4 regions of the Burkholderia sp. GW821-FHT14F03 genome follow, and region 4 is predicted to be linked to each of the others. Evidence: predicted binding sites of a transcription regulator. Region 4 holds the regulator's gene; each other region holds the start of a gene.
What was found. Region 4 encodes FliA, which starts transcription of late flagellar genes. Its sites were predicted from a motif close to CTAAAGTTTNNNNNNNNNNNGCCGNTA; they were not measured.
Positions count from the first base shown of each region.

Region 1: a site for FliA is predicted at 4,408-4,434, ahead of motA (flagellar motor stator protein MotA). Genes of this name have one in related genera too.
Region 2: a site for FliA is predicted at 1,547-1,573, ahead of flgM (flagellar biosynthesis anti-sigma factor FlgM). Genes of this name have one in related genera too.
Region 3: a site for FliA is predicted at 5,764-5,790, ahead of flgK (flagellar hook-associated protein FlgK). Genes of this name have one in related genera too.

Region 1 is NZ_JBXAPG010000004.1:239,817-246,731, forward strand. Features, by position in the region: gene aqpZ (aquaporin Z) at 298-1,002, opposite strand; gene AC1RQF_RS04870 (H-NS histone family protein) at 1,307-1,603, shown strand; gene AC1RQF_RS04875 (glycosyltransferase family 4 protein) at 1,697-2,761, opposite strand; gene flhD (flagellar transcriptional regulator FlhD) at 3,326-3,646, shown strand; gene flhC (flagellar transcriptional regulator FlhC) at 3,735-4,286, shown strand; gene motA (flagellar motor stator protein MotA) at 4,482-5,342, shown strand; gene motB (flagellar motor protein MotB) at 5,359-6,396, shown strand; gene AC1RQF_RS04900 (response regulator) at 6,413-6,787, shown strand; partial or broken gene AC1RQF_RS04905 (Hpt domain-containing protein) at 6,821-6,915, shown strand, end outside.
Region 2 is NZ_JBXAPG010000013.1:87,266-95,350, reverse strand. Features, by position in the region: gene flgB (flagellar basal body rod protein FlgB) at 1-16, opposite strand, end outside; gene flgA (flagellar basal body P-ring formation chaperone FlgA) at 218-1,501, shown strand; gene flgM (flagellar biosynthesis anti-sigma factor FlgM) at 1,603-1,941, shown strand; gene AC1RQF_RS11145 (flagella synthesis protein FlgN) at 2,017-2,457, shown strand; gene AC1RQF_RS11140 (SGNH/GDSL hydrolase family protein) at 2,593-3,936, shown strand; gene AC1RQF_RS11135 (multifunctional CCA addition/repair protein) at 4,103-5,347, opposite strand; gene AC1RQF_RS11130 (glutathione S-transferase family protein) at 5,344-5,991, opposite strand; gene AC1RQF_RS11125 (complex I NDUFA9 subunit family protein) at 6,060-7,019, opposite strand; gene AC1RQF_RS11120 (lytic transglycosylase domain-containing protein) at 7,079-8,085, opposite strand, start outside.
Region 3 is NZ_JBXAPG010000013.1:99,128-107,212, forward strand. Features, by position in the region: gene AC1RQF_RS11180 (flagellar basal body rod protein FlgF) at 1-85, shown strand, start outside; gene flgG (flagellar basal-body rod protein FlgG) at 114-902, shown strand; gene flgH (flagellar basal body L-ring protein FlgH) at 929-1,627, shown strand; gene AC1RQF_RS11195 (flagellar basal body P-ring protein FlgI) at 1,633-2,814, shown strand; gene flgJ (flagellar assembly peptidoglycan hydrolase FlgJ) at 2,817-3,755, shown strand; gene AC1RQF_RS11205 (flagellar brake protein) at 3,974-4,729, shown strand; gene AC1RQF_RS11210 (class I SAM-dependent methyltransferase) at 4,770-5,447, opposite strand; gene flgK (flagellar hook-associated protein FlgK) at 5,850-7,850, shown strand; gene flgL (flagellar hook-associated protein FlgL) at 7,866-8,085, shown strand, end outside.
Region 4 is NZ_JBXAPG010000082.1:3,400-11,484, reverse strand. Features, by position in the region: gene AC1RQF_RS32110 (VOC family protein) at 1-78, shown strand, start outside; gene flhB (flagellar biosynthesis protein FlhB) at 304-1,512, shown strand; gene flhA (flagellar biosynthesis protein FlhA) at 1,509-3,611, shown strand; gene flhF (flagellar biosynthesis GTPase FlhF) at 3,608-5,311, shown strand; gene AC1RQF_RS32090 (MinD/ParA family ATP-binding protein) at 5,304-6,116, shown strand; gene AC1RQF_RS32085 (RNA polymerase sigma factor FliA) at 6,138-6,872, shown strand; S-adenosyl-L-homocysteine riboswitch at 6,975-7,079, shown strand; gene ahcY (adenosylhomocysteinase) at 7,114-8,085, shown strand, end outside.

The sequences.
Region 1 (6,915 bases), on a different contig from region 4:
CTGCACCCGAGCACGCTGCACCCGAGCACGCTGCACCGGACGCGACGCCAGGGTTGCAGCCAGTACGTCCGCTACGCGGCATGGGGTTGCTCGCCCCGGCTTCGCCGCCTGCCCGCTTCCCTTCGCGGCCCTCGCGCCGGCCGGTCGACGTCCCGGCCGCCCCGCTCCTTCATACTGCGCGGCACCATGAAAAACGGGCGCCGTCGCGCCCGTTGAAACCTGCCTGCCTCCTGGATTTTCACCCGGCGGGAGGCTCGCCGTTTCCTCGCCGCGCCGTCGCGCGGCGCGCCGCATGCGTCATTGCGCGTCGCGGCCCGCGATCAGCGGATAGACCACGCCGGCGATCGCCGCGCCGATGATCGGTGCAACCCAGAACAACCACAGCTGGCCGAGCGCCTCGGCGCCGACGAACAGCGCCGGGCCGGTCGAGCGCGCCGGGTTCACCGACGTGTTCGTCACGGGGATCGAGATCAGGTGGATCAGCGTCAGGCACAGCCCGATCGCGATCGGCGCGAAGCCGGCCGGTGCGCGCTTGTCGGTTGCGCCGAGGATCACGAACAGGAAGAAGCCCGTCAGCACCACTTCGCAGATGAACGCCGCCGCGAGCGAGTAATGGCCGGGCGAACGCGCGTCATAGCCATTCGTCGCGAAGCCGCTGCCGACCACGTCGAAACCGGGCTTGCCGGTCGCGATCAGGTAAAGCACGAACGCGCCCAGCGTCGCGCCGATCACCTGCGCGACGATGTACGGCACGAGGTCGCGCGCCGGGAAGCGGCCCGCGACGGTGAGCCCGACGCTGACCGCCGGGTTCAGGTGGCACCCGGAGATATGGCCGATCGCGAATGCCATCGTCAACACCGTCAGGCCGAACGCGAGCGCCACGCCGACGAAACCGATCCCGAGACCGGGGAAGGCGGCGGCCAGTACGGCGCTGCCGCAGCCACCCAGTACGAGCCAGAAAGTACCGAACAATTCTGCGGTGAGACGTTGGGATAATTTCATTGGATTGGATTCCTGATAAAGGACAGACAACACATGGAGCGCGCACCGACCTCGGTCCGCGCCCCCGGAATTGGTCTGGATTATAGGAAATTACACGGATTCCGAAGGGTCAACGATTGTTAAATTAGGAGTGTTTGATGGTTATTTTTATTAGAATATCGACGCATTGTGAATATATGCGCGGGCGCGCTTAAAAATTTATCAGACAAATTATTAAGCTGGCACGGGTGCAATGCTGATTGCGCAATAGATCCTTTGTGTCTAGGCTGGAATCGCCGAGCGGATCACGAAACAGGGAGTCGAAATGTCTCAATACGCAAAAATCAAGGCGCAGATCGCCGATTTGCAATCCCAGGCCGAAGAAGTGCGCCGGCAGGAAGTCGAAACCGTGATCGCCGAGTTGCAGGCGAAGATTGCGGAGTATGGGTTGACTGCCCAGGACCTCGGCTTCGCCGAACGGGCCCGGCGCGGCCGCCCGCCGAAGAAGGGGCCGCTGCCCCCGAAATATCGGGATCCCAAATCCGGCAGTACCTGGAGTGGCCGAGGCAAGCCGCCCAATTGGATCGTCGGCAAAAACCGCGAGCGCTTTTTGATTGAATAAGCGTGCAGCGCTCAGCCAGATAAAAGCCGCATCCTGGATGCGGCTTTTATCATTTTTCGAACTGTAATTCTGTATTGTTGCCGGGAATGGCGACTAGCCGGCGGCACTCTGTCGCCACTGCGATTGTTTCGTCGTATCACAGAGTGTTTCGTATACGTCCAGATAGTGTTGAGCCATCGCCTTGGCGCTGAAACGCTGTTCGAAGCGCGCACGAATCTCGGTGCGCGACAGTGTATCGATCCGATGCAACGCTCCGATCGCACCGTGCATGTCCTCGACGATGAAACCCGTCACGCCGTCCTCGATCACTTCGGGCACGGAGCCGCGATTGAACGCGACCACCGGCGTGCCGCACGCCATCGCCTCGATCATCACGAGGCCGAACGGCTCCGGCCAGTCGATCGGGAACAGCAGCGCCTTGGCGCCCGACAGGAACGCGGGCTTCTGCGCCTCGTTGATCTCGCCGATGAATTCGACATCCGCGTCGGCGAGCAGCGGCTCGATCTCGGTGCGGAAGTATTCCTCGTCGACCTTGTCGATCTTCGCGGCGATCTTGAGCGGCATGCCGCTGCGGGCGGCAATCCGGATCGCCGTATCGACGCGCTTTTCCGGGCAGATACGGCCCAGGAACGCGAGATAGCCGGGGGCCTGCTCCGAGCAGGGCGTCAGGAGCCCGTCCGGTAGCCCGTGATAGACGGTGCCGGCCCATGCGGCCTGCGGCAGCGGCTTGCGCTGGTTGTCGGAGATCGACACGACGGGCGCGTGCGGGAACACGTTGAACATCGGCTGCAGTTCCGGCAGGTCGAGGCGGCCGTGCAGCGTCGTGACATAGGGCGTGTCGAGACGCGACATCAACGGGAACGGCAGATAGTCGAGATGGAAATGCAGGATGTCGAAGTCGTGCGCCGAACGCGCCACGCGTTCGAGCAGCCGCATATGGGGTGCGATCGGATCGCGGATCGAAGCGTCGAGGCGCAGCGCGCGCGGCCAGGCGGCCTCGAGGCGCGCTGAGGTGACGGAATCGCCGCTCGCGAACAGCGTCACGTCATGGCCGAGCTCGACGAGCGCCTCGGTCAGGTAGGACACGACCCGCTCGGTGCCGCCGTAGAGCTTCGGCGGAACGGCTTCGTAGAGCGGGGCGATTTGAGCGATGCGCATGGGCGGTCTCCGGTGCGGATAGGCGGCGCTTGCCAGGGGGTCGCGAGGCGCGGCGCCCTCGGGCGTCACGCGGTGACAAGCGAAAAAAATGGAAGCCGGCACGGGGCCGGATACCGAGGTTCGCCGTTCATTATCTGGATCGCTCGCGCGGCATCGAGTGATTTTTCAAAGACTTAAGCCTTGTTACAGGATGAAATACGCCGTAGGCCGTGAAAATGAGCGACTCCACCCAAAATGCGAGACATCCAAAGGGATTGTTGCGGGCGCATGAAAACGCTCTATAATTTCCCCGTAATGCTTTTTTAAAGCCCGCCTCCCGCCTTGTCTGGCGGGGCTTTCCGAGAAATCGCCGCACGTCTACCTGTCAACTCTGACTGTCAGAAAAATTCCTACATGGTTTACAGAGAAATCCTGCCCGGATGCGTTCTCTTTGCTGATACCCGCTTGAAAACCGATTGGCCAAAATGGCAGTAAGACTATAAACGTGCCGTTCGTCTCTCACTGAGAGGTGCCCAGGCAAACGTTTTCATAAGTACGTACGGCCAAGATTTCTACGGGGGAATCATGAGCGCTACCAGCGAAATGCTCACTGAGATCAAAGAAGTAAACCTGTCTTATCTGTTGCTCGCGCAGCGTCTGCTGCGTGAGGACAAAGCCATGGGCATGTTTCGGATGGGGGTCTCGGAAGAACTGGCGAATGTGCTTGCCAATCTCTCGCTGGCCCAGACCGTGAAGCTCGCCGCATCGAATCAGATGCTCTGCCGTTTTCGTTTCGACGATCACGCGCTCCTCTCGTCGCTGGCCGACAAAGGCCGCAGCGACACCGTCACGCAAGCCCACTCCGCCATCCTGATGGCCGGTCAACCGGTCGAAGGCATCCGCTGATCCCGCGTCGTCGGAGGTACCGGCGCGGGGGCGCCGGCGACGGCGCGCGGTTGCGCGGGGAACTCACAGAACAAGCAGGTGAACAACAATGGCGACCAAAAGCGTGGTTGTCGAGGTCCGGGAAATCACCCTGGCCATCGAATTGATCGAATTGGGTGCGCGACTGCAGTTGCTCGAAGCCGAGACCAGCCTGTCGCGTGACCGCCTGATCAAGCTGTACAAGGAACTGAAGGGCGTCTCGCCGCCGAAGGGCATGCTGCCGTTCTCGACCGACTGGTTCATGACCTGGCAGCCGAACATCCATTCGTCCCTGTTCTACAACATCTACCGGTTCATGCAGTCGCACGGCGGCTGCGATCCGATCCAGTCGATCGTGAAGAGCTACCGGCTGTACCTCGAGCACGTGAACCTGTCCGCGGACGAACCCGCGCTCAGCCTCACGCGCGCGTGGACGCTGGTGCGCTTCTTCGACTCGGGGATGCTGCAGATGACCCCGTGCACCCGTTGCGGCGGGCATTTTGTCGCGCATGCGCACGACCCGCAGCATGGCTTCGTCTGCGGCCTGTGCCAGCCGCCGTCGCGCGCGGGCAAGACCCGCAAGGCCGCGGCCAGGGCCGAACTGGCCGCGCTGGCGGTCTGACGGGCGCGCCCTCGCGGGGGCGCGCTCTGGCGCGGCGCGCCCCGCCCGACGGGTTGCCGCGAAGGGGTCCAATCCTCCGCGGATTGATGGTTTACACCGGCCCCGGCGCCTCGCGCAGGCGCCAAAGTTTTTGTCCCGACTGCCGTAAACCACTTAACGGCGGCCTCCCCGCCGCTTACTCGTGAGGGACAGGCAGTGCTGATTTTCGTGGGAACTCTCGTGACGCTGTTGTCCGTGTTCGGTGGCTATGCGCTGGCCGGCGGACATCTGGGCGCGTTGCTGCAGCCCGTCGAGATCTTGATGATCTGCGGCGCCGGTCTGGGCGCGTTCATCATCGGCAATGGTTTCAAGACCATCAAGGCGACCCTGCGCCTGCTGCCCACACTGTTCAAGGGCTCGAAGTACAACAAGGACGTCTACATGGAGCTGATGGCGCTCCTGTACGTGCTGCTCGCGAAGGCGCGCAAGGAAGGCACGCTGACGCTCGAAGCGGACATCGACGATCCCGAGAAGAGCCCGATCTTCACCCAATATCCGAAAATCCTCGCCGACAAGCACATCGTCGAATTCCTGACCGACTACCTGCGGCTGATGGTGGGCGGCAACATGAATGCGTTCGAGATCGAGAGCCTGATGGACGAGGAGATCGAAACCCATCACGCCGAGGGCGAAGGCCCCGCGCACGCGCTGATGCGCGTCGGCGACGCGATGCCGGCCTTCGGGATCGTCGCCGCGGTGATGGGCGTGGTCCACACCATGGCCTCGGCCGACAAGCCGCCCGCGGTGCTCGGCGCGATGATCGCGCAGGCGCTGGTCGGCACCTTCCTCGGCATCCTGCTCGCGTATGGCCTGTTCGGCCCGCTCGCGAGCCTGGCCGAGCAGCGCGTCGCCGAATCGACCAAGATGTTCCAGTGCATCAAGGTCACGATCCTCGCGAGCCTGAACGGCTACGCGCCCGCCATCGCGGTCGAATTCGGCCGCAAGGTGCTCTACTCGACCGAGCGTCCGTCGTTCGCGGAACTCGAAGAGCATGTGCGCCGCGTGAAGGCGAAGTGAGCGCGGAGCCCGGGGCATGAGCAAAGGAAAAGATCGCGCAATCATCGTCAAGCGGGTGGCGCCCCAGAAGAAGGGGCACCACGGCGGTGCATGGAAACTCGCCTACGCGGACTTCATGACCGCGATGATGGCCTTCTTCCTGCTGATGTGGCTGCTCAGTTCGGTCACGCCGGTGCAACTGAAGGGGATCGCCGAATACTTCAACACGCCGCTGAAGGCCGCGCTGCTGGGCAGCGGCGACCGCAGCGCCGACGAGTCGAGCATCATCAAGGGCGGCGGCCGCGACATCTCGAGCATCGACGCCGGCGTGACGCGCCGCACCGACGGCTCGACCAGCCTGGCCGACCGGGTCGCGAAGCAGAACGACGACGACGCGCTCGCGCAGGCGCAGGGCGCACTCGAGCGCCGCGAGCAGGTGCGCCTGCATGATCTGCAGGTGAAGCTGATGGCGGCGATCGAGGCGAACCCGACGCTGCGCCAGTTCAAGCAGCAGATCCGCATCGACTCGACGCTGATGGGCCTGCGCATCGAGATCGTCGACAGCCAGAAGCGGCCGATGTTCGCGATGTCGAGCGACAACGTCGAGCCGTACATGCGCGACATCCTGCGCGAGATCGGCAAGACGCTCAACGACGTGCCGAACCGCATTATCGTGCAGGGCCATACCGACGCCGTGCCCTACGCGGGCGGCGAGAAGGGCTACAGCAACTGGGAATTGTCGGCGGACCGCGCGAACGCGTCGCGCCGCGAGCTGGTGTCGGGCGGCATGGACGAGGCGAAGGTGTTGCGCGTGCTCGGCCTCGCCTCGACGCAGAACCTGAACAAGGACGATTCGCTCGATCCGGAAAACCGCCGGATCAGCATCATCGTGCTCAATCGCAAATCCGAACTGGCGCTGATGCGCGACGATGCGACCACGACGACGCTGTCGTCCGACGCCGCCGGCTCGAAGCAGCTCGCCGAGCAGCTCGCGCCGGCCCCGGTCGTGGCGCCGCCCGCGCCGGCCGTCGCGCCGATGCCGGTCGCGCCGATGCCGGCCGCGCCGAAACCCTGACGCCTACGAGACCACCATGATCCGAACCATCCTCGCCATCGACGATTCCGCCACCATGCGCGCGCTGCTGCAGGCGACGCTGACCGAAGCCGGCTACGACGTGACGGTCGCGTCGGACGGCGAAGTCGGCCTCGAAATCGCGTCGGTCGCGGCTTTCGACCTGGTGGTCACCGATCACCACATGCCAAGGAAGAACGGCCTGGAAGTGATCGCCGCGCTGCGCGAGAAGGAACACTACGCTTCGATCCCGATCCTGGTGCTGACGACCGAAGACGGCGATGCATTCAAGGCCGCCGCGCGCGAGTCGGGAGCGACCGGCTGGATCCAGAAGCCGCTCGACCCGGAGACGCTGCTCGACCTCGTCGCGGCGCTCGCGCCGAGCCATCCGTGACATGAACTTGTTGTTTTAAGGCGGTGAACCGGCATGACTCTCGATATTACTCAGTTCTACCAGACGTTCTTCGACGAAGCCGACGAGCTGCTGGCGCAGATGGAGCAGCTGCTGCTCAATCTGGACGT
Region 2 (8,085 bases), on a different contig from region 4:
CGAGTTGGTCCAGCATCGGGGCTCTCCGTCTCAAGCAGGGCAGTGCTCTTTCGCCGCGCGGCGGCCAAAGAGGCTTTTTTCCATGACACGGATAGTAGGCGGCCGAGGCAAGAGGCAATCGGGCGAATAACCGGGAAAGCCCCCCTCTGTTCGTCGTTTGCGCGCGCGCCCCGCTCCCTAGAATGCAATTCGTACCAACGGCTTACAGGAGGCGGCGATGACGATTGACGCAGGCGGCGCGGCGCGCACGCGCTGGCGGCATGCGCGCGCCGCCCTTGCCCTCGTGCTGGCCTGCGCGGGCCACGCCGCCCCCGCCCTCGCTCAGCAGGCTGCGGCGGGCCCGAACGACGGGATGATCGTGATCCCGGGCCGCGGCGAATCGGCCGAGGCCGCGCTCGCCAACGCCAATGCGCATGCGCCGTCGCGCCCGGCCGACGTGAGCGCCGCACTCGAGGCCGCCGCGCTGAACCGGCGCCAGATTACGCAGGCCCCGCAGACCGACCCGCAGCAGGACGACCCGGTGCAGCCCGGCTGGATCCGCGTCGCGCCGGCCGAGCCGACGCCGCGCGCCGCGCGGCCGATGCCCGGCGCGCCCATGGCAACCGCGTCTGCGCCGGCCGCGCCTTTCCAGGCCGCGCCTTTCCAGGCCGCGCCTATGCCGGCCACACCTATGCCGGCCGCGCCTATGCCGGCCGCGTCCGTCGCCCCCGCCCGGTCCGGCTTCGCCGGCGCGCAAGGCGCGAGCGGCGCACCGGCCCCAACCCCGGCCGCGCTGCGCACGCAGCCGGCCGCCCGGCCGCTGCCGCTCCAGGCCGCCGCGCGTCCCGCCCGCCCGATCGCGGCAGCCGCGCCGGCCGCCTCGGCCGCCGTCCCCGACGGGCAGCAGGACGGCGAATCGATCCGCCGCGCCGCGCTCGCGTTCCTGCAGCAGCAGTCGGCCGGCCTGCCCGGCAAGACCACCGTCACCGTGGCGCCGGCGTTTCCGCGCGGCCTGGCCGCCTGCACGACGCTCGAACCGTTCATGCCGACGGGCGCGCGCCTGTGGGGGCGCACGACGGTCGGCGTGCGCTGCGCGGGCGAACACCCCTGGACGATCTATCTGCAGGCGAAGCTGAGCGTGCAGGCCACCTATTACGTCGCCGCGCGGCAGATCGCGCCCGGCGAGGCGCTGAGCGCCGCCGACCTGGTGGCCCGCGACGGCGACCTGACGGCGCTGCCGCTCGCGATCATCACCGCCCCGTCGCAGGCGGTCGGCGCCACCGCGCTGTCGCGCATCGGCGCGGGCCTGCCGCTGCGTCAGGACATGCTGAGGAGCGCGGCGTCGGTATCGATCGGACAGACGGTGCGGGTGGTCGCGGCGGGCCAGGGTTTCACGATCTCGTCGGAGGGCAGCGTGCTCAACAACGCAGCGCCCGGCCAGCAGGTGCGGGTGCGGATGGCGGCCGGACAGATCGTCACCGCGATCGTCAAGGATGCCGGGACCGTGGAAATCCCGCTCTAGGATTGCAAAGTTTCGTTTAATCAGGCGTTTACCGAGGAACGGGTGCTAAAGTTTGAGCCGGCCCTGCCGTTATCTTGCTCAAACCGTTCAGGAAATCCATCGTGAAAGTCGATTCCACCTCCTCTTCGAGCGCCCGCCCGCTGTCGAACGCCACCGCCGGCGCGGCCCGCACCCCGTCCAGTCCGGCAGCCGCCGCGGGCGGCGCGCAAGGCGCCGCAGGCGCGGCGCCCGGCGACACGAACGTGAATTTGTCCGGCCTGTCCTCGAACCTGCGCGCGCTGGCGGCCTCCGGCAGCGCCGATATCGATACCGCGCAAGTCGAGTCGATCCGCGATGCGCTGCGCAGCGGCACGCTGTCGATCGACGCCGGCAAGATTGCCGACGGCGTCTTGCAGACGGCCCGCGAGCTGCTGCAGAACAAGCCGCAGACGGGCAACTGAACGGGCCCCGAGGCCCGCGACGGGAAGGAACAGGCGAGCGGACGGTCCGCCCGCCGGCGTTTTGAGCGAGACGCGATGAGAGAAGAACTGCTGGCCACGGTCAACGACGAGCATGCGACGGTCGAGGCATTCGCCTCGCTGCTCGCCTATGAGGAAAAAGCGCTGACGACCCCGTCGCCGCTCGAGGCGCTGCCCGGAATCATCGAGCGCAAGAACGCGCTGATCGAGCAGCTGGCAAGCCTCGAACGCCGGCGCGACAGCCAGCTCGGCGCGCTCGGCTTCCCGGGCGGCAAGGCGGGCATGGATCAGGCGTCCGGGCAGGACGCCCGGCTCGCGGGCAGCTGGCAATTGCTCCAGCAATCGGCCGAGCGCGCGCAACGCGCCAATGCGAACAACGGGATGCTGGTGCGCATCCGGATGGATTACAACGAACGCACGCTCGCGGTGCTGCGCGCGGTCCCCGAGCGGGCCGGCTTCTACGGCCCCGACGGCCGGGTCAGCGCCGCCACGCCCTGAATTTCCCCTGAAGCCCGAACCCGGGCTTCCCCCGATTCGATCAGACCGGGCCCGAGCCCGGCGTTTCCCGCGTCCTCCGATACAGCCATAGCCGTGCGGCCGCACGGCGCCAATAACAACGATTCGAGGGCAACCATGACCCATGACTGTCGCATCCACGCGATCCGCCGCCGGTTCGCACTGACGGCGCTCGCCGTCGCCCTGCCGCTCGCGGCGCACGCCGCCGCCGCGCCCCCCGCCGAACCGCCGATGCCGACGGGCGACATGACGCTGTCGCCGTCCGGCCCGCTCGCGGCGCCGCCCGCCCCGGCCTCCGACGCGCTGCGCGCGGCCGGCCAGGGCAAGGACACCTACACCTACCTGCGCTGCTGGTATCGGATCAGCGACAGCGCGCTCGCGCCGAAGGCCACCTACGAGTGGGCGCGCGACCCGGGCAGCGGCGACTGGTACCGGGTGCCCGGCTACTGGTGGGCCGACGGCATCACCCAATGGAAGAACATGTTCTTCAGTGCCGTCGCGCAGGAGACGCTCGCCGACGTATGCCGCCGCACGCTCGATGCGCGCGGGATCCGTCAGCCGCTGACCCAGGCGGTCGCGGCCAACAACGCGCTGTCGTTCAACCATACGATCTGGACGCTCGACGCCGCGCAGCAGCCGCCGCGCGCGAACAAGCTGATCGTGTTCGGCGACAGCCTGTCCGATACGCAGAACATGTTCAACGCGAGCCAGTGGACGCTGCCGAACGGCTCGACCTGGCACGCGGGCCGCTTCAGCAACGGGCCGGTGTGGGTCGAGTATCTGGCGCGCGCGCTCGGGCTGCCGATGTACAACTGGGCGATCGGCGGCGCGGCGACCGATCGCTACCTGGTCGTGCCGGGGCTGGTGCAGCAGGTGGATTCGTGGCGCGAGTACATGACGCGCGCGCCGGGCTACCGGGTCGAGAACACGCTGTTCGCGGTGTTCGCGGGCGGCAACGATTTCGTGAACTACGGACGCACGCCCGAGCAGGCCGCCGACGCAGTGCGCACGAGCCTCGAACGGCTGACGGCGGCGGGGGCGCGGCGCATCCTGCTGCTGACGCTGCCCGACGTCTCGCGCGCGCCGGTGTTCGCGACCCGCGACGACGCCACGCGCGTCGCCGCGCAGGTGCTGGACTACAACCGGCGGCTGGCCGAGACGGCCGCCGCGCTGCGGACACGCTATGGCGCGACGCTGAAGCTCGAGGTGTTCGATGCGTACGCGCTGTTCGACGATCTGCTGAGCAACCCGACGCGGTACGACTTCGACGATGCGCGGCACGCCTGCCTCGACATTCCGAAGCCGTCGTCGCTGACCTACATGGCCTCGCAGACACCGCGCGGCGACTGTCGCGATCCGGCGCGCTTCGTGTTCTGGGACACGCTGCACCCGGGCACGCGCACGCATGCGTGGCTCGCGGAGCGGATCGCGCCGGTCGTGCGCGACACGCTGATGGATTGAAGCGGCGCGGGACGAGGGTGGCGGCCGGGACGGTCGTCGCCGTCGTCCCGGGGCGGCGGCGGCCGGCGCGCCGCCCCGTCGGGCAGCACACCTCATGCGCCCGGCCCGCGCGCCTCGGACACCGACGCGCCACCGCTCGAACACGCCGGCCCCGGTCCGACGCGCGCTACGCCGCCTCCATCCCCAACGCCTGCGCCACCGCGCGCACCCGCGCGGCGTGCACGGCCTCCTTGATCCGCGCCGCCTCGCCCGCGTGCTCGCGCGCGACCGCGCCCGCATCCACCGCGCGCGCCGCGACGAGCGCGAGGCGCAGCCGCTCGGCCTGCGGATACGGCCGCGTCTCGAAGCCGAGCCGGCCGCGCGCATCGGATTCGCTCGCCTGCAGCGCCTCGGCGAAACGCGCGGGCTTGCGCAACGCGTCGGCGCGCTCGAGCAGCCGCACCAGCGCCGCCGCGCCCATCTCCATCACGCGATGCAGATTACCGTGCTCGCGCGCGACGAGCACCGCCAGATCGCGGCACTCGTTCGGCACCCGCAGACGCTCGCACAGCGGTTGCAGCAGGTCGACGCTGCGCCCTTCGTGGCCGAGATGGCGCGGCAGCACGTCGGCGGGCGTGGTCGCCTTGCCGAGATCGTGGGTCAGCGCCGCAAAGCGCACCGGCAGCGAATAGCCGTGCTTGGCCGCATGGTCGATCACCATCATCACGTGCACGCCCGTATCGACTTCCGGATGGTAGTCGGCGCGCTGGGGCACGCCGAACAGCGCATCGACCTCGGGCAGAATGCGCGCGAGCGCGCCGCATTCGCGCAGCACCGCGAACATCCGCGACGGCCGCGCCTCCATCAGGCCGCGCGCGACCTCCTGCCAGACCCGTTCCGGCACGAGCGCGTCGACCTCGCCCGCCGCGACCATCGCGCGCATCAGCGCGAGCGTGTCGGGCGCGACCGTGAACGCGGCGAAGCGCGCGGCGAAGCGGGCCACCCGCAGGATCCGCACCGGGTCCTCGACGAACGCGGGCCCCACGTGGCGGAACAGCCGCGCGCGCAGATCCGCCTGCCCGCCGTACGGATCGATGACCGGCCCGATCAGCTGACCGTCCGGGCTCAGCTCGCGCGCCATCGCGTTGATCGTCAGGTCGCGGCGCGCGAGATCCTCGTCGAGCGTCACGTCCGGCGCGAAGTGGAACTGGAAGCCGTGATAGCCGGCCGCCGTCTTGCGCTCGGTGCGCGCGAGCGCGTATTCCTCGTGGGTCGTCGGATGCAGGAACACCGGGAAATCCTTGCCCACCGGCTTGAAGCCCTGCGCCGCCATCTGCTCGGGCGTCGCGCCCACGACCACGTAGTCGCGGTCCTGCACCGGCACGCCGAGCAGTTCGTCGCGGATCGCGCCGCCGACTGCATAGAGGTTCATGCCGGGCCGCCGTACAGATCGATCTGGTGGGTCTCGCGCCGCGACGCGTCGATCCACGCCGCCACCGCCGGCAGCGCCGTGACGCGCGCCGCATATGCGGCCGCCTCGGGCGACAGCGGCGTCGCGTAGGTGTTGAAGCGCAGCACGACGGGCGCGTACATCGCGTCCGCGATCGAGAACGCGCCGAACAGGAACGGGCCGCCCGACGCCGCGATGCATTCGCGCCACAGCGCGTCGATGCGCGCGATGTCGGCCTGCGCGGCGCGCGTCGGCGTGCGTCCCGGCACCGTCTCGCGCACGTTGAGCGGCAGCTCGTCGCGCAGCGCGCCGAAGCCCGCGTGCATCTCGGCCGCGACGCTGCGCGCCCGCGCGCGCACGGCGGCGTCGCGCGGCCACAGCGCATGCTGCGGGAAGCGCTCGGCCAGGGTCTCCGCGATCGCGAGCGAATCCCAGATCGCGCCGAGCGCGTCGTCGACGAGGCACGGCACCTTGCCCGACGGCGAATAGGCGCGGATCCGCGCGGCGGTGTCGTCGCGCCGCAACTCGATCAGCACTTCCTCGAACGGGATGTCGAAGTGCGCGAGCAGGACCCAGGGCCGCATCGACCACGACGAATAGTTCTTGTCTCCGATGATGAGTTTCATGAGGCTTCCAGGTGCGTGAAAAATGGATAACGAAACCAATGGGTGCGACGCGGGGCGCCGCGCCCGGCTCAACGCCGCGCGCGCCACGCGTCGAAGCGGGAACGCGCCGCGCGCTCGTCCAGATAGGCGGGCGCGACGCTCTCGAGGCTCGCGGGGCGCAGCGCCAGCTCGGGCGCGAGCGGGCCGCTCAGCACGTTCGGCACGCGCATCGATGCGAGATTGTCGCGCGTGATCACGGGCTCGCCCGGCAGATGCTCGAATGCGAACGCCTGCCAGCGCGCGAGCGTGTCGGGCAGCCGCACGATGCGCGCCGAGCGGCCCGCGAGCAGGCCGCAGTAGCGCACCAGCTGTTCGAGCGTATAGACGGCGGGACCGCCCAGCTCATAGGTCCGGCCGCGCGCCGCCTCGAGTCCGAGCGCGGTGACGAGCGCCTGCGCGACATCGCCGACGTAGACCGGCTGGAACAAGGCGTCGGGCATCGCGAGCGGCAGGATCGGCAGGCTGCGCTGCAGGCGCGTGAAGGTGGTCAGGAACGCATCGCCGGGCCCGAACACGACGGACGGACGAAACACGGTCGCCGCGATCCCGCCCGCCGCCGCCTCGGCATGCAGCGCGACCTCGCCGTCGCCCTTCGAGCGCAGGTACATGCTCGGTCCGCGCGGATCGGCGCCGAGCGCGCTCACGTGCAGCAGGCGGGGCACGCCGACCTGCGCGCAGGCGGCCGCGAACGCGCCCGGCAGCGCGACGTGCAGGCGCGCGAAGCGCTCGCCGTAGGGCGCGCCGGACCCGCCATGCAACACGCCGACCAGATTGACGGCGGCGCGCGCGCCGGCGACGAAGCGCGCGAGCGCGCGCACCTCCAGGCCGTCCAGCTCGACGATCTCGATGGGCAGCATCGCCAGGTGGCGCGCGTGCTCGCGCCGCCGCACGCCGAGCCGCACATGCGCGCCCGCCGCGACCAGCGCGCTGACGAGCCGGCTGCCGACGAACCCGGTGCCGCCCAACACCGCGACGGGATGTGCGTGCATGGTCATGACCTGCGAAAACCGCCTGCCGCCTCAGGCGCGGCAGGCCGGCGAAACGATGGCTAGGGCGCGATGAAGCCCAGCCGCGCCTTCAGCGACTGCGGCTTGCCTTCGAACAGCGCCGCGTAATACGTGGTGTTGGACAGCACGTTCTTCACGTAGTCGCGGGTCTCGTTGAACGGGATCGTCTCCGCGAAGATCGCGCCTTCCACCGGCTGCACGAGCACCTGCCGCCACTGCCGCGGGCGGCCCGGCCCGGCGTTGTAGCCGGCCGTCGCGAGCACCGCGGAGTTGTCGAACTTCTGGTAGATATCCGACAGATACCAGGTGCCGAGCTGGATGTTGGTGTCGATGTCGTGCATCTGCGCGCGCGACACGGCGCCGAGCCCGAGCTTCTTCGCGACCAGCTGCGCGGTGGCCGGCATCAGCTGCATCAGGCCGCCCGCGCCCACCGACGAACGCGCATTGGTGATGAAGCGCGATTCCTGCCGGATCAGCCCGTACGCCCATTCGACATCGAGCCCGTTGCCCTGCGCGTAGCGCTCGACGATGCTGCGGTACGGCGACGGATAGCGCAGCGTGAAGTCGTGCTCGACCTTGGTGCGGTCGGCGGTGTTGACCGTGCGGTCGAGCAGGTCGACGCGCTTGCCGTATTCGGCCGCGGCGAGCAGTTGGCGATCGGTCATGCCGCGCAGCGGCCAGTTCCATTCGCGATTGCCTTCGAGGCGCAGGTTCAGCGCATAGAAACGCTGCGCGAGCGCGAAGCCCGGCACCTTGCTCATCTCGCTGATCTCGGCGTCGGTCACCGTGGTGCGCGGCGGGATCTCGGTCTTCTGGCCCAGTTCCTCGCCCGCCAGCTGGCCGTAGAAGTTGAACTGACCGGCGATCTGTTCGAATTCCTGGTTCGCCTTCAGCGTGTCGCCGCTGCGCTTGAGCGCGCGCGCATGCCAGTAGATCCAGGTCGGCTGGGCGCGCAGCGCATCGGGCATCTGCTCGATCGACCAGCGCACCATCGGCCAATCGCCGACCAGCAGCGCGCTGCGGGTGCGCCACTCGTACGCGCCGGTCG
Region 3 (8,085 bases), on a different contig from region 4:
GCGCGCGTTCCAGCTGCAGACCAAGCTCATCGAAACCGCCGACCAGAACGAGCAGTCGGCGAACCAGCTGCTCAACTTCAGCTGAGCGCCCCGCTTCCAGGAGAAGATTCACCGTGAACCGTTCCCTCTACATCGCCGCCACCGGCATGAATGCGCAGCAGGCGCAGATGGATGTGACCTCGAACAACCTCGCGAACGTGAGCACGAACGGCTTCAAGTCGTCGCGCGCCGTGTTCGAGGATCTGCTGTACCAGACCATCCGCCAGCCCGGCGCGAACTCGACCCAGCAGACCGAACTGCCGTCGGGCCTGCAGCTCGGCACCGGCGTGCAGCAGGTCGCGACCGAGCGCCTGTATACGCAGGGCGTGCTGCAGCCGACCGGCAACTCGAAGGACGTCGCGATCAACGGCGCGGGCTTCTTCCAGGTGCTGATGCCGGACGGCACGACCTCGTACACGCGCGACGGCTCGTTCCAGACCAACGCGCAGGGCCAGCTCGTGACCTCGAGCGGCTACCAGGTGATCCCGGCCATCACGATCCCGGCGAACGCGACCTCGCTCACGATCGGCAAGGACGGCGTGGTGACGATCACGCAGCCGGGCTCGAGCAACGCGGTGCAGATCGGCGCGATGCAGGTCGCCACCTTCATCAATCCGGCCGGCCTGCAGGGCCTGGGCGAGAACCTGTTCGCGGAAACCAGCACGTCGGGCGCGCCGAACGTGTCGCAGCCGGGCCTGAACGGCGCGGGCTCGATCAACCAGAACTACGTCGAGGCGTCGAACGTGAACGTCGTGCAGGAGCTCGTCAACATGATCCAGACCCAGCGCGCGTACGAGATCAACAGCAAGGCGGTCACGACGTCCGACCAGATGCTGCAGACCGTCAATCAGATGAAGAGCTAACCCAATCGCATGCAGGTCACGTCGCAATGAAGCCGGTCCGCTTTCTCCCGTTCCCGTCCGCCCGCCTGCGCGCGGCGGCGGCCGTCGCGTTCGCCGCGGCGCTGTCCGGCTGCGGGCTCGTGCCGCACGAGCCGATCATCCAGCAGCCGATGACGGCCGCGCCGCCGCCGCCGCCGTCGATGCAGGCGCCGGGCTCGATCTACAACCCGGGCTACGCGGGACGGCCGTTGTTCGAGGATCAGCGGCCGCGCAACATCGGCGACATCCTGACGATCGTGATCGCGGAAAACATCAATGCGACCAAGTCGTCCGGCGCGAACACCAACCGCCAGGGCAACACCAACTTCGAGGTGCCGACGGCGGGCTTCCTCGGCGGCATCATCAACCGCGCGAACCTGACGGCCGACGGCGCGAACAAGTTCACCGCGACGGGCGGCGCGAGCGCGGCGAACACCTTCAACGGCACGATCACGGTGACGGTCACCAACGTGCTGCCGAACGGCAACCTGGTCGTGAGCGGCGAGAAGCAGATGCTGATCAACCAGGGCAACGAATTCGTGCGCTTCTCGGGCGTCGTCAATCCGAACACGATCTCGGGCGCGAACTCGGTGTACTCCACGCAGGTCGCGGACGCGAAGATCGAATACTCGGCGAAGGGCTACATCAACGAAGCCGAGAACATGGGTTGGCTGCAGCGCTTCTTCCTCAACGTCGCGCCGTGGTGATGCTCATGTCGATCCTGTCTCGTCTCCGTTTCCCGCGCTCGCCCGCCGCCTGGCGCGCGAGCGTCGCGGCCGCGGCGCTCGCGTGCGCGGCGCTCGGGCTGCCGGCCGTCGCGCACGCGGAACGCCTGAAGGATCTCGCGCAGATCCAGGGCGTGCGCGACAACCCGCTGATCGGCTACGGCCTCGTGGTCGGCCTCGACGGCACCGGCGACCAGACGATGCAGACGCCGTTCACGACGCAGACGCTCGCGAACATGCTCGCGAACCTCGGCATCTCGATCAACAACGGGTCGGCGAACGGCGGGGCGTCGGCGCTGACCAACATGCAGCTGAAGAACGTCGCGGCCGTGATGGTGACCGCCACGCTGCCGCCGTTCGCGCGGCCGGGCGAGGCGATCGACGTGACGGTGTCGTCGCTCGGCAACGCCAAGAGCCTGCGCGGCGGCACGCTGCTGCTGACGCCGCTCAAGGGCGCGGACGGCCAGGTCTATGCGCTGTCGCAGGGCAACATGGCGGTCGGCGGCGCGGGCGCGAGCGCGAACGGCAGCCGCGTGCAGGTCAACCAGCTCGCGGCCGGCCGGATCGTCGGCGGCGCGATCGTCGAGCGCTCGGTGCCGAACGCGATCGCGCAGATGAACGGCATGCTGCAGCTGCAGCTGAACGACATGGACTACGGCACCGCCGAGCGCATCGTCGCGGCGGTCAACTCGAATTTCGGCCCGGGCACCGCGATGGCGCTCGACGGCCGCACGATCCAGCTCACCGCACCGGCCGATTCGACGCAGCAGGTCGCCTTCATGGCGCGCCTGCAGAACCTCGACGTGAAGCCGGAGCGGGCCGCGGCGAAGGTGATCCTGAACGCGCGCACGGGCTCGATCGTGATGAACCAGATGGTGACGCTGCAAAGCTGCGCGGTCGCGCACGGCAACCTGTCGGTGGTGGTCAACACCCAGCCGGTGGTGTCGCAGCCGGGGCCGTTCTCGAACGGCCAGACGGTCGTCGCGCAACAGTCGCAGATCCAGCTGAAGCAGGACAACGGCGCGCTGAAGATGGTGACGGCGGGCGCCAACCTGGCCGATGTCGTGAAGGCGTTGAACTCGCTGGGCGCGACGCCGGCCGACCTGATGTCGATCCTGCAGGCCATGAAGGCCGCCGGGGCGCTCAGGGCCGATCTGGAGATTATCTGATCATGGCGAATCTTCCGAAGGGCGCGGATCTGTCGCAGCGTTTCGCGCTCGATGTACAGGGTTTCGACGGCCTGCGCGCGCAGGCGACTGCCTCGCCGCGCCAGAGCGCGAAGATGGTCGCGGGCCAGTTCGACGCGATGTTCACGCAGATGATGCTGAAGAGCATGCGCGACGCCACGCCGTCGGGCGGGCTGTTCGATTCGAGCACCTCGAAGATGTACACGTCGATGCTCGACCAGCAGCTGTCGCAGCAGATGTCGTCGAAAGGCATCGGCATCGCCGACGCGCTGATGAAGCAGCTGATGCGCAACATCGATCCGTCGGGCGGCGACGCGGAAGGCCAGGGCGGCGAGGGCGGCCTCGTCGCGATGAACGCGATGGCGAAGGCGTACTCGGACGCCGCCGCGAACAACGGCGGGCTCGCCGGCAAGCGCGGCTTCTCGTCGAACAGCGCGCTCACGCCGGCGGTGAAGGGCAACGGCAGCTCGCCGGACGCCGATGCGTTCGTCGACAAGATGGCCGCGCCCGCCCAGGCCGCGAGCGCGGCGACCGGGATTCCGGCGCGCTTCATCGTGGGCCAGGCGGCGCTCGAATCGGGCTGGGGCAAGCGCGAGATCCGCGGCTCGGACGGCTCGACGAGCCACAACGTGTTCGGCATCAAGGCGACCAAGGGCTGGACCGGCCGCACGGTGTCGGCGGTCACGACCGAGTACGTGAACGGCGCGCCGCGCAAGGTGGTCGCGCAGTTCCGCGCCTACGACTCCTACGAGCACGCGATGACCGACTACGCGTCGCTGCTCAAGAACAACCCGCGCTACGCGGGCGTGTTGAACGCGGGCGGCACCGCGGAAGGCTTCGCGCACGGCATGCAGCGCGCCGGCTACGCGACCGATCCGCACTACGCGAAGAAGCTGATTTCGATCATGCAGCAGCTCGGCTGAACGAAATCGAACGGTCGTTCGTGGCATTTGGGCCGCGCCGGGCTTGGGCTCCGCGCGGTTTTAACGTTTGCTTAAAAAATAAAAGCCGTTTTCGATCTAAACTTTGGCTTGCTGTTGCCGCTAAATGTGAGAGACCAGCGGCCGGGCCTGTTTTGTCCCGGTCAATCGGCGCCCCGGGGCACGCTGGGCGCAAACAAGAAGACGAACATCGGCAAGCCATGAATACCGAACAGTCGACGGATCATGATCAGGATGCTGCGCATTCCGGTCATGACTACGGCCGCCGCAATCCGCTGGAAATCGGCGTGCAATTGCGCAACCTCGTCAATCGCGGGGATTTCCTGACCGTCCAGTACCAGGGCGGTCAGCTCGTTACCCGACTCCTCGATGTCGATGTCGGCGCCCGAACCTTCGTGTTCGATTGGGGCGCGCTGGCCGAACAGAACGCGGGGATCCTCGCCGCGCCGCGCTGCATGTTCCTCGCCTCGCCCGAAGGCGTGCGGGTCGAATTCGCGACCGCGGCGCCGCGCGAAACCCGCTACGAGAACCTGCCGGCCTTCGAGGCCGCGTTCCCCGAGGTGCTGTACTGCGTGCAGCGCCGCGAGTATTTCCGGGTCGACGCGCCCGTGCTCGATCCCTACGTGTGCCGGGGCAGCCTGCCCGACGGCGAGAGCTTCCTGTTCGAGGTGCACAACCTGTCGCTCGGCGGTCTCGGCCTGCGCACCGCGGACGAGCGGGTGGCCGCCCTCGAGGTCGGCGTGACGCTGCCCGACGTCGAGTTGAACCTGAACGGCCACGGCAAGCTGTCGCTCGACCTTCAGCTCGTGTCGCACCGCGCGACCGACGCGCCGAACGGCACGCGCCGCTACCAACTGGGCTTCCGCTTCATGTCGCTGCCGGGCAGCGCGGAAAACACGCTCCAGCGCCTGATCACGCAGCTTGAAATGAAGCGCCGCCAGCTCGCGCGCGCCTGATCCTGCGCGCGCGCCGCCCCGCCCGGGGCGGCCGCGGTCCTTACTGCGGACGGAAGGCGTGCCGCGCGCCGCCGATGCAGTCCACGCGCGGCGTCACCTGCTTGTTGAACCGGGCGGGCCGCAAGTCGCGCCCGTCGTCGGGGGCGACGATCGGGATCCGGGCCGTGTTCAGGCCGTCGATCAGGGTGTCGAAGTCGAGCGGCGACGGCTGGTAGCCGCGCAGCACGAAGCACGAAATCATGAAGCAGTGATCCCACGCCCAGCGGTCGTGCCAGGTGAAATCGCGTTCGCTCCAGACGGAAACATGCGCTTCCGACGCGATGCCGTTCACGCTGCCCTGCACGTAGAACTCGGGCGCGAGCACGATCAGGTAACGGGTGCGGTAGGTCAGGAAGTTCAGCAGATCGAGACCGACCGACTTGGGCATGTGCTCGATGCAGTCGCCGATGATGCACAGATCATGGCAATCGTCCGGCTTCGCGAGCAGGGCCGGCCAGGCCTCGCCGACGCGGATCTCGTCGTACAGCGCGCCCAGATCGAATGCCGTCACGTACGACGGGGCGGCCTCGATGCCCACGCGACGGCACGACGGCGCCGCGTCGCGGGCCATCCGCCCGTACTTGCCGGCGCCGCAGCCGATGTCGAGCAGGCTGTCCGGCGCGATGGCCGTGATCAGATGGCGGACGATGCCGTCGAAATTGTTGAACGAGCCGGGCACGGTTGACTCCTTGCGAATGAGGCCCGGCGCGGGTGGGCCGGTGACGGAACGGCTGCCGCGCGGGGGGCGGGACGCATCGACGCGGCGCGGCGGCGGGCCGGGGGCGCCGCCGATATGGAAGCATCCGCCGGGCTCGGAAACAAGCCCCATCCAGCCTTCCCGGCGGGATTCCGGACGAGACGCCCGCGGCCCCGCGCCGGGCCTGGGCGGCGTCGAGGGCGTCCGGCCGGAAGCGCCCGCCGGGCAAGGGCCGGCGCGTCGCGCGGGCGGCGTTCGCGCACGGCCTCGCCGGCTGGCGTTTTCGTGCGTTTTTTCGCTCAACTTTTTCCGTCCGCCGCCGTTATATCGGGAGTCACGCAACCCGGCGGCCGCGGCGCGGCCGGCTCACCAGCAGGATCGCGCATGTCCAACAATCTCATGTATATCGCCACCAGCGGACTGAATGCCGCGATGTGGGGTATTACGACGACGGGCCAGAACATCGCCAACTCGGCGACGCCCGGCTATTCGGTCGAACGCCCGGTCTACGCCGAGACGAGCGGCCAGTACACGAGCAGCGGCTACCTGCCCGCCGGCGTGACGACCACGACGGTGCAGCGCCAGTACAACCAGTACCTGGCGAACCAGCTGAACAGCGCGCAGACCCAGGGCGGGGCCCTGACGACGTACTACAACCTCGTCTCGCAGCTGAACAACTACATCGGCAACCCGACGACCGGGATCTCCACCGCGATCACGAGCTACTTCACGGGGATGCAGAGCGTCGCGAACAACCCGTCCGATCCGGCCACGCGCCAGACCGCGCTCAGCAACGCGCAGGTGCTGGCCAACCAGATCACGGCCGCCGGCCAGCAGTACGACGCGCTGCGCCAGAGCGTCAACACCCAGCTCAGCAACACCGTCACGCAGATCAACAGCTACACCTCGCAGATCGCGCAGCTGAATCAGCAGATCTCGGCGGCGAGCGCGCAGGGCCAGCCGCCGAACCAGTTGATGGACAAGCGCGACCTCGCGCTGTCGAACCTGTCGCAGCTGACCGGCGTGCAGATGGTGCAGAACAGCGACGGCTACAGCGTGTTCATGTCGAACGGACAGCCGCTCGTCGTCGCGGGGCAGAGCTACCAGCTCGCGGCCGTCACGTCGCCGTCCGATCCGACCGAGCTGACGATCGCGTCGCAAGGCGTCGCGGGTGCGAACCCGCCGGGGCAGACCACCTACCTGCCGGAATCGTCGCTGACGGGCGGCACGCTCGGCGGCCTCCTGTCGTTCCGCAACCAGACGCTCGATCCGGCCGAAGCGCAGCTCGGCGCGATCGCGACCAGCTTCGCCTCGCAAGTCAACGCGCAGAACAGCCTGGGTCTCGACCTGTCGGGCAATGCGGGCGGCGCCCTGTTCAAGGTCGGCGCGCCGGTGGTGTATGCGAACCAGGCGAACACGAGCAGCGCGACGCTGAGCGTATCGATCATGAACGGTTCGCAGCCGACCACGAGCGACTACACGCTGGCGATCAACAACGGCAACTACACGCTGACCGACCGCGCGACCGGCAACGTCATCGGCGCGCAGCCGGTGGGCTCCACGATGCCGATCACGATCGGCAACCTGCAGCTCAACGTGAACGGCACGATGAACGCGGGCGATTCGTTCACGGTGCAGCCGACGCGCGGCGCGCTCAACGGCTTCGGCGTCGCGACGACCAACTACTCCGCGATCGCGGCGGCGTCGCCGGTGCTCGCGCAGAAAGTGTCGACCAACACCGGCACCGGCACGATCACGCAGGGCTCGGTGAGCGCCGGCTACCAGATTCCGGCGGGCGGGGTGACGCTCAGCTACAACGGGACCACGACGCCGCCGTCGGTGTCGGGCTTCCCGAACGGTTCGGTGGTGACGGTCAACACCGCGCCGCCGCAGTCGTTCAACATCGGCACGGGGCCGGGGCAGGTGCAGTCGGTGCCGTACAGCGCGCTGCAGGGCAACGCGATGACGATCACCGGCACGGGCGGCCTGAACGCCGTCACGGTGACGATGGCGGGCGCGCCGGCGAACGGCGATACGTTCACCATCGGCAAGAACACCAACGGCGCGAGCGACCCGCGCAACGCGCAGGCGCTGGCCGCGCTCGTCAGCGCGAAGACGCTGAACAACGGCACCCTGACGCTCACGGGCGCGTATTCGAGCTACGTGAACACGATCGGCAATGCCGCGAGCCAGCTGCAGGCGTCGAGTTCCGCGCAGACGGGGCTGGTCGGGCAGATCACGAGCGCGATGCAGGCGGTGTCGAGCGTGAACACGAACGAGGAAGCCGCCAATCTGATGCAGTACCAACAGCTTTACCAGGCGAACGCAAAGGTGATCCAGACGGCGTCGACGCTGTTCCAGACCGTGCTGGGCCTGTTCAACTGATCAAGGTAGACGACCATGCGCATCTCCACTTCCCAGTTCTACAGCCAGAACGTCAGCACGATGAACAACCAGCAGGCCCAGCTGTCGCAGCTGTACCAGCAGATTGCGAGCGGCGTCTCGCTGACGACGCCCGCCGACAATCCGCTCAACGCGGCGCAGGCGGTGCAGCTGTCGATGACCTCGGCGACGCTCACGCAGTACAGCGCGAACCAGTCGTCGGCGCTGACCTCGCTGC
Region 4 (8,085 bases):
GGCGCGCGCGTGATGCAGGCGCTGCTGACCATGAAGAAGATCGAGATCAAGCCTTTGCTGCAGGCGGCGGCGGGCTGAGCCGACGCCCGCTTCGGCGCGGCGGCCCGCCCGGGCCGCCGTCGCCCGGGCCGCTTCGCGCCGTCGCGTCGCTGGCCCCCCACCTTCGTCCGCCCCCCGGACAGGTCCGATTCCCGGAATTACCCCCCTTTCCCCGCTTTCCTCGACCGATCGCCGGTTGACGGCTGAATGAATAATCGATGTCACTGGCAAAGCGGCATCCCGCCGCGTCCCACCGGAGGCTCCGTGGCAGAGGAGAGCGATCTCGAGAAGACCGAAGCCGCCACTCCCAGGCGCCGCGAAAAGGCGCGCGAGGAGGGGCAGGTCGCGCGTTCGCGCGAGCTGGCTTCGTTCGCTCTGCTCGCGGCGGGGTTCTACGGCGCGTGGCTGCTGGCCGCCCCGAGCGGCGCGCACCTGCAGACGATGCTGCGCGGCGCGTTCACGTTCGACCGCGCGAGCGCGTTCGATACGCACCGGATGCTGTCGAGCGCCGGGGTCGCGAGCCTCGAAGGGCTCTACGCGATCGCGCCCGTGCTGGCGCTGACGGGCCTCGCGGCGCTGCTCGCGCCGATGGCGCTCGGCGGCTGGCTGGTGTCGTCGAAGAGCCTCCAACTGAAATTCGACCGGCTGAACCCGATCTCCGGGCTCGGCCGGATGTTCTCGATCCAGGGCCCGATCCAGCTCGGCATGTCGCTCGCGAAGACGATCGTCGTCGGCGGAATCGGCGGCGTGGCGATCTGGCGCAGCAAGGAAGAACTGCTCGGTCTCGCGATCCAGCCGCTCGACGCCGCGCTGATCGACGCGCTGCACCTGATCGCGGTGTGCTGCGGCTACACGGTGGCGGGCATGCTGGTGGTCGCAGGGATCGACGTGCCGTACCAACTCTGGCAGTACAACAAGAAGTTGCGCATGACCAAGGAAGAAGTGAAGCGCGAGCATCGCGAGAACGAAGGCGATCCGCACGTGAAGGGCCGGATTCGCGCGCAGCAGCGCGCGCTCGCGCGGCGCCGCATGATGACCAACGTGCCGACCGCCGACGTGGTCGTCACCAACCCGACCCATTTCGCGGTCGCGCTCAAGTACACCGACGGCGAGATGCGCGCGCCGAAGGTCGTCGCGAAGGGCGTGAACCTCGTCGCGGCGCGGATCCGCGAGCTGGCGGTCGAGCACCGCGTGCCGTTGCTCGAAGCGCCGCCGCTCGCGCGTGCGCTGTATCACAACGTCGATCTCGAACGCGAGATTCCGGGGCCGCTGTACTCGGCCGTCGCGGAAGTGCTCGCATGGGTGTACCAGCTGCGCCGGTTCCGCGCGGAAGGCGGGGACTGGCCGGAAACGCCGGTCGACCTGCCGGTGCCCGCCGAGCTGGACAAGGGCGCGACGGTCGCCGACGACGAGGCGCGCGAGGAAGCCGCGGACGCGCTGGGCGCGGCCGGCCGTGACGGGAGCGCCGCATGAACATGCCCGCCGGACTCCTCGGAAAACGCGCGCAGATGTTCGACAGCGCGAACCTGCGCGCGCTCGCCGGCCCGATCCTGATCTGCATGATCCTCGGCATGATGATCCTGCCGCTGCCGCCGCTGCTGCTGGATCTGCTGTTCACGTTCAACATCGCGCTGTCCGTGATGGTGCTGCTCGTCAGCATGTACACGATGAAGCCGCTCGATTTCGCGGCGTTCCCGAGCGTGCTGCTGTTCTCGACGCTGCTGCGCCTGTCGCTGAACGTCGCCTCGACCCGCGTCGTGCTGCTCGAAGGCCACACCGGCCCGGACGCGGCCGGGCAGGTGATCGAGGCGTTCGGTCACTTCCTGGTCGGCGGCAACTTCGCGGTCGGGATCGTGGTGTTCGTGATCCTGATGATCATCAACTTCATGGTGATCACGAAGGGCGCGGGGCGGATCGCCGAAGTGTCGGCGCGCTTCACGCTCGATGCGATGCCCGGCAAGCAGATGGCGATCGACGCCGACCTGAACGCCGGCCTCATCAATGAGGAACAGGCGCGCAAGCGCCGTACGGCGGTCGCGCAGGAAGCCGAGTTCTACGGCTCGATGGACGGCGCGTCGAAGTTCGTGCGCGGCGACGCGATCGCGGGCCTGATCATCATGGCGATCAACGTGATCGGCGGGCTGATCGTCGGGATGGTCCAGCACGACATGACGTTCGCGGCGGCCGGCACCAACTACACGCTGCTCACGATCGGCGACGGCCTCGTCGCGCAGATCCCGTCGCTCGTGATCTCCACGGCGGCGGGCGTGATCGTGTCGCGCGTCGCGACCGACGAGGACATCGGCACGCAGATCACCGGCCAGCTGTTCACGAACCCGCGCGTGCTGATGATCACCGGCGTCATCATCGTGATGATCGGCCTGATTCCGAACATGCCGCACTTCGCGTTCCTGCTGCTCGGCAGCGGGTCGATCTGGCTGTCGCGCACCATGACCAAGCGCGAAGAGGCGAAGAAGGCGGCCGGCATCGTCACCGATATCGCCCCGCCCGCCGCGCTGCCGGCGGACAGCCACGAGGCGACCTGGGAGGACGTGACGCTGATCGACACGCTCGGCCTCGAAGTCGGCTACCGGCTGATCCCGCTCGTCGACAAGAACAGCGACGGCGAGCTGCTCAAGCGGATCAAGAGCATCCGCAAGAAGTTCGCGCAGGAAATCGGCTTCCTGCCGCCCGTGATCCATATCCGCGACAACCTCGAACTGCGGCCGAACGGCTATCGGATCGCGCTGAAGGGCGTCGAGGTCGGGTTCGGCGAGGCTTATCCGGGCCAGTGGCTCGCGATCAATCCGGGCCAGGTGACGGCCGCGCTGCCGGGCGCGCCGACCCAGGATCCCGCGTTCGGGCTGCCCGCCGTGTGGATCGACACCACGCTGCGCGAACAGGCCCAGGTCTACGGCTATACGGTGGTCGACGCGAGCACCGTGGTCGCGACCCACCTCAACCATCTGGTCGTGCAGCACGCGGCGGAGCTGCTCGGCCGCCAGGAAGTGCAGGCGCTGATCGAGCGCACCGGCAAGGATGCGCCCTCGCTCGTCGAGGACCTCGTGCCGAAGACGATCTCGATCACGACGCTGCAGAAGGTGCTGCAGAACCTGCTCGACGAAGGCGTGCCGATCCGCGACATGCGCACCATCATCGAGGCGGTGTCGGAGCAGGCGGGCCGCCTGACCGACGCGTACGACCTGACCGCCGCGGTGCGCCTCGCGCTCGGCCGCGCGATCACCCAGCAATGGTTCCCGGGCGCCGGCGAAATGCAGGTGATGGGACTCGATTCGAATCTGGAGCGGGTGCTGTCGCAGGCGCTCGCCACGGGCGCGAACCCGGGCCTCGAACCGGGGCTCGCGCACACGCTGCTGGTCGGCACGCAGGAAGCGATGCTGCGCCAGCAAAACATGGGGCTGCCGCCCGTGCTGCTCGTGCAGCACGCGCTGCGCGCGATGCTCGCGCGCTTCCTGCGCCGCAGCCTGCCGCAACTGAAAGTGCTGTCCTACGCCGAAGTGCCGGATACCCGCACGATCAAAGTCGTCAACGTCATCGGGAGTAACGCTTGAACATCCGCAAATTCACCGGCCCTACGAGCCGCGACGCGCTGCGACTCGTGCGCGAGGCGCTGGGCCCCGATGCCGTCGTGCTGTCGAACCGGACGCTCGACGACGGCACGGTCGAGATCGTCGCGCTCGCGGACGCCGAGCTTGCCGCGATTGCGCCGCCGGCCGCTGCCGTGCGGGCCGCTGCCGCGCGGGCCGCGGCCGGGTCGGCCCTTGCCGCGCCGGCCGCCTCCCTGCCGGGCTTCGCCGCGCCGGCCGAGCCACCCGGCGCCGCCGGCTTGCCGCGGACGGGCGCCAATCCGTATGCGAACGGCGGCCTGCCGGATGTGTTTTCGTCGGTGTTCGGCGCGAGCGTCGAGGCCGCGCCGGCCGCTGCCGCGCCCGCCGCGCCGTCGGAGCCCGCGCCGTGGCTCGTCGAGCACGCGAAGCGCCTGACCCGGCAGCGCGACGAACTGGTCGCGCGGCCGCGCGCCTCCGCCGCGGCGTCCGCGCCGGCTGCCGCTGCCGCTGCCGCCGCCGCCGACGCCGACGCCGGCGCGCCGGCCAATCCGCCCGAGTGGGCGCGTGACCTGGTGCAGAACGTCGCGCGCCGTGCGGCGGCCGAGGCGACGCCCGCGCGGCGCGCCGACGACGCGCCGCGCCAGAACGCCGAGCGCCTGTCCGATGCGGCGGCCGCGGCGGTGGCCGACGCCGTGAAGGCGCGTATCGAGCGCATCGTCAACGACACCGTGATGCACGAGCTGAGCTCGCTGCGCGGCATGATGGAAGAGCAGTTCGCGGGCCTGATGTGGAACGATCGCCAGCGCCGCAACCCGGTGCACGGCGCGCTGACCAAGCATCTGTTCGCGGCGGGTTTTTCCGCGCAGCTGGTGCGCATGATCGTCGACAACCTGCCGGACGGCGACGAGTCGGACAGCTTCGACGCGGCGTCCGAATGGGCGCGCTCGGTGCTGGCCGCGAACCTGCCGGTGCTGGAAAGCGAGGATGCGCTGATGGAGCGCGGCGGCGTGTTCGCGCTGATGGGACCGACGGGCGTCGGCAAGACCACCACCACCGCGAAGCTGGCGGCGCGCTGCGTGATGCGCTTCGGCGCGAGCAAGGTCGCGCTGCTGACGACCGACAGCTACCGGATCGGCGGCCACGAGCAACTGCGCATCTTCGGCAAGATCCTCGGCGTGCCGGTGCATGCGGTGAAGGACGGCGGCGACCTGCAGCTCGCGCTGACCGAACTGCGCAACAAGCACATCGTGCTGATCGACACGATCGGCATGAGCCAGCGCGATCGCACGGTATCCGACCAGATCGCGATGCTGCACGGCGCGGACACGCCGGTGCAGCGCCTGCTGCTGCTGAACGCGACGAGCCACGGCGACACCCTCAACGAAGTCGTGCAGGCCTACCGCAGCGCGGCGGGCCAGCCCGACCTCGCGGGCTGCATCCTGACCAAGCTGGACGAAGCCACCCATCTCGGCGGCGTGCTGGACACGGTGATCCGCTACAAGCTGCCGGTCCACTACGCATCGACCGGCCAGAAGGTGCCGGAGAACCTGTACGTCGCCACCCGTAAATTCCTGCTGAAGAGCGCGTTCTGCGTACCGCGCGACGGCTCGCCCTTCGTGCCGCAAGACGAAGACATGCCGTCGCTGCTGGCCGCGCTGACCGCCCGCTCGAGCGCCGAGCTCCATGAGGTGCGATTTGGATAAACGCATGACCGATCAGGCTGAAGGCTTGCGGCGTCTGCTCGCCGGCCGCTCGTCGCGCGTCGTCGCGGTGACGGGCGGCCCGGCGGGGGTCGGCTGCACCTCGACGGTGGTGAATCTGGCGGCCGCGCTCGCGGCGCTCGGCAAGGACGTGCTCGTGGTCGACGAGCGCGCCGACGTTCATTCGGTGGCGGCGACGCTGTGCGGCGCGTGGCTGCGCGAAGGCGAGCCGGTGCGCCACGAGCTGGGCTTCTCGGTGCTCGGCGCCGCGCGGCTCGCCCGCGCCGGCTACGCCGAGCACGATCCCGCGGAGTGGCTCGACAACGCGGCGGACATCGTGCTGGTCGATGCGCAGCTCGACGCGCACGGCGCGTTCTCGCCGCTCGCGCGCGACGCGCACGACGTGCTGGTGGTGATGCGGGTGGCCGCGCAGTCGATCACCGAGGCGTACGCGTGCATGAAGCGGCTTCATTACGCGCACGCGGTCGCGCAGTTCCGCGTGCTGATGAATCACGTGCAAAGCCGCGCGGACGCGAAGGCCGCGTACGACAACCTCGCGGGCGTCGCCGGGCGTTATCTGGCGGTGTCGCTGTCGGAGGCGGGCTGCGTGGGGGTCGATCCGCTCGTCGAGCATGCGCGCGAGCTGGAGCGCACGGTGGTGGACGCGTTCCCGACCGCGGCGGCCGCGCGCGATTACCGGCAGATCGCGTCCGATCTGCTGTATTGGCCATTGCGTCCGGGGCCGGGCGCGGGTCGGGTCCGGGCGGGCAATCCGGCGTTTGAGCGGGGTGCGGCGCAGGCCGCATGAATGTCACAGGCAAGAGAGGGCATGATGTACAACGCTCAAGGAAAGATATCCCAGGACGAAGTGTTGACGCAGTACGCGCCGCTCGTGCGGCGGCTGGGTCTGCAACTGGTCGCGAAGATGCCGGCGAGCGTGGATCTCGATGATCTGATCCAGGCCGGCATGATCGGCCTGCTCGATGCGGCGGGCCGCTACAAGGAAGACCAGGGGGCGCAGTTCGAGACCTACGCGACGCAGCGGATCCGCGGCGCGATGCTCGACGAGCTGCGCAGCAACGACTGGCTGCCGCGCAGCCTGCGCAAGACCTCGCGCGAAGTCGAGCATGCGGTGCACCAGGTCGAGCAGCAGCTCGGCCGGCCGGCGAGCGAGACCGAGATCGCGGAGCACATGCAGATGCCGCTCGACGAATTCCAGTCGATGCTGCAGGACCTGCATGGCAGCCAGCTGATTTACTACGAGGATTTCGACCGTTCGGCCGACGACGAGCCGTTCCTCGACCGCTACCGGGTCGACCATGCCGACCCGCTGTCGGCGCTGCTCGACGACCACCTGCGCAACGCGCTCGTGGAGGCGATCGAGCGCCTGCCGGAGCGCGAGAAGCTGCTGATGTCGCTGTACTACGAACGGGGCCTGAACCTGCGCGAGATCGGCGCGGTGCTCGAGGTCAGCGAGTCGCGCGTGTGCCAGTTGCACAGCCAGGCGGTTGCCCGGCTGCGCGCGCGGCTGCGCGAACAGGCCTGGGTCGGCGCCGAGCACTGAGCGGTCGGACCGCGATCGGTCGGGCCGCGCATGGTCGGGCCGCGTATGGTCGGCGTGCGATCGGGCGGAAAACTTCATTCCGATTTGCTACAATCCTCCCTCGTTTCCGAGGAGCGTTGCGACGGGCTCGGTCCCGCCAGGCTCGGAAACCTTCAATGAGCGGCCGCGCGATGCGCACGGCCGCGACCTGAACGGCGCTCACGTCACAATTTTCTAGAACTTACTTAGAAAGGAGGGCGTGATGAACGCCGCTGTCATCGATTCCAATTCCTCGAAAGACTACCTCGTCGCCGACATGAGCCTTGCCGCCTGGGGCCGCAAGGAGCTGAACATCGCCGAGACGGAAATGCCCGGCCTCGTGCAGATCCGCGACGAATACAAGGCGCAGCAGCCGCTCAAGGGCGCGCGCATCGCCGGTTCGCTCCACATGACGATCCAGACGGGCGTGCTGATCGAGACGCTGAAGGCGCTCGGCGCCGACGTGCGCTGGGCCTCGTGCAACATCTTCTCGACCCAGGATCACGCGGCCGCCGCGATCGTCGAAGCCGGCACGCCGGTGTTCGCGTTCAAGGGCGAGTCGCTCGACGAGTACTGGGAATACGCGCACCGCATCTTCGAATGGCCGAACGGCGAATTCGCCAACATGATCCTCGACGACGGCGGCGACGCCACGCTGCTGCTGATCCTGGGCGCGAAGGCCGAGAAGGACCGCTCGGTGATCGCCAAGCCGACCAACGAGGAAGAAGTCGCGCTGTACAAGTCGATCGCCGCGCACCTCGAGGTCGACGGCAGCTGGTACTCGACGCGCCTCGCGCACATCAAGGGCGTGACGGAAGAAACCACCACCGGCGTGCACCGTCTGTACCAGATGGAAAAGGACGGCCGCCTGCCGTTCCCGGCGTTCAACGTCAACGATTCGGTCACGAAGTCGAAGTTCGACAACCTGTACGGCTGCCGCGAATCGCTGGTCGACGGCATCAAGCGCGCGACCGACGTGATGATCGCGGGCAAGGTCGCGGTGGTCGCGGGCTACGGCGACGTGGGCAAGGGCTGCGCGCAGTCGCTGCGCGGCCTGGGCGCGACCGTGTGGGTCACTGAAATCGATCCGATCTGCGCGCTGCAGGCGGCGATGGAAGGCTACCGCGTCGTGACGATGGAATACGCGGCGGACAAGGCCGACATCTTCGTGACGGCGACCGGCAACTACCACGTG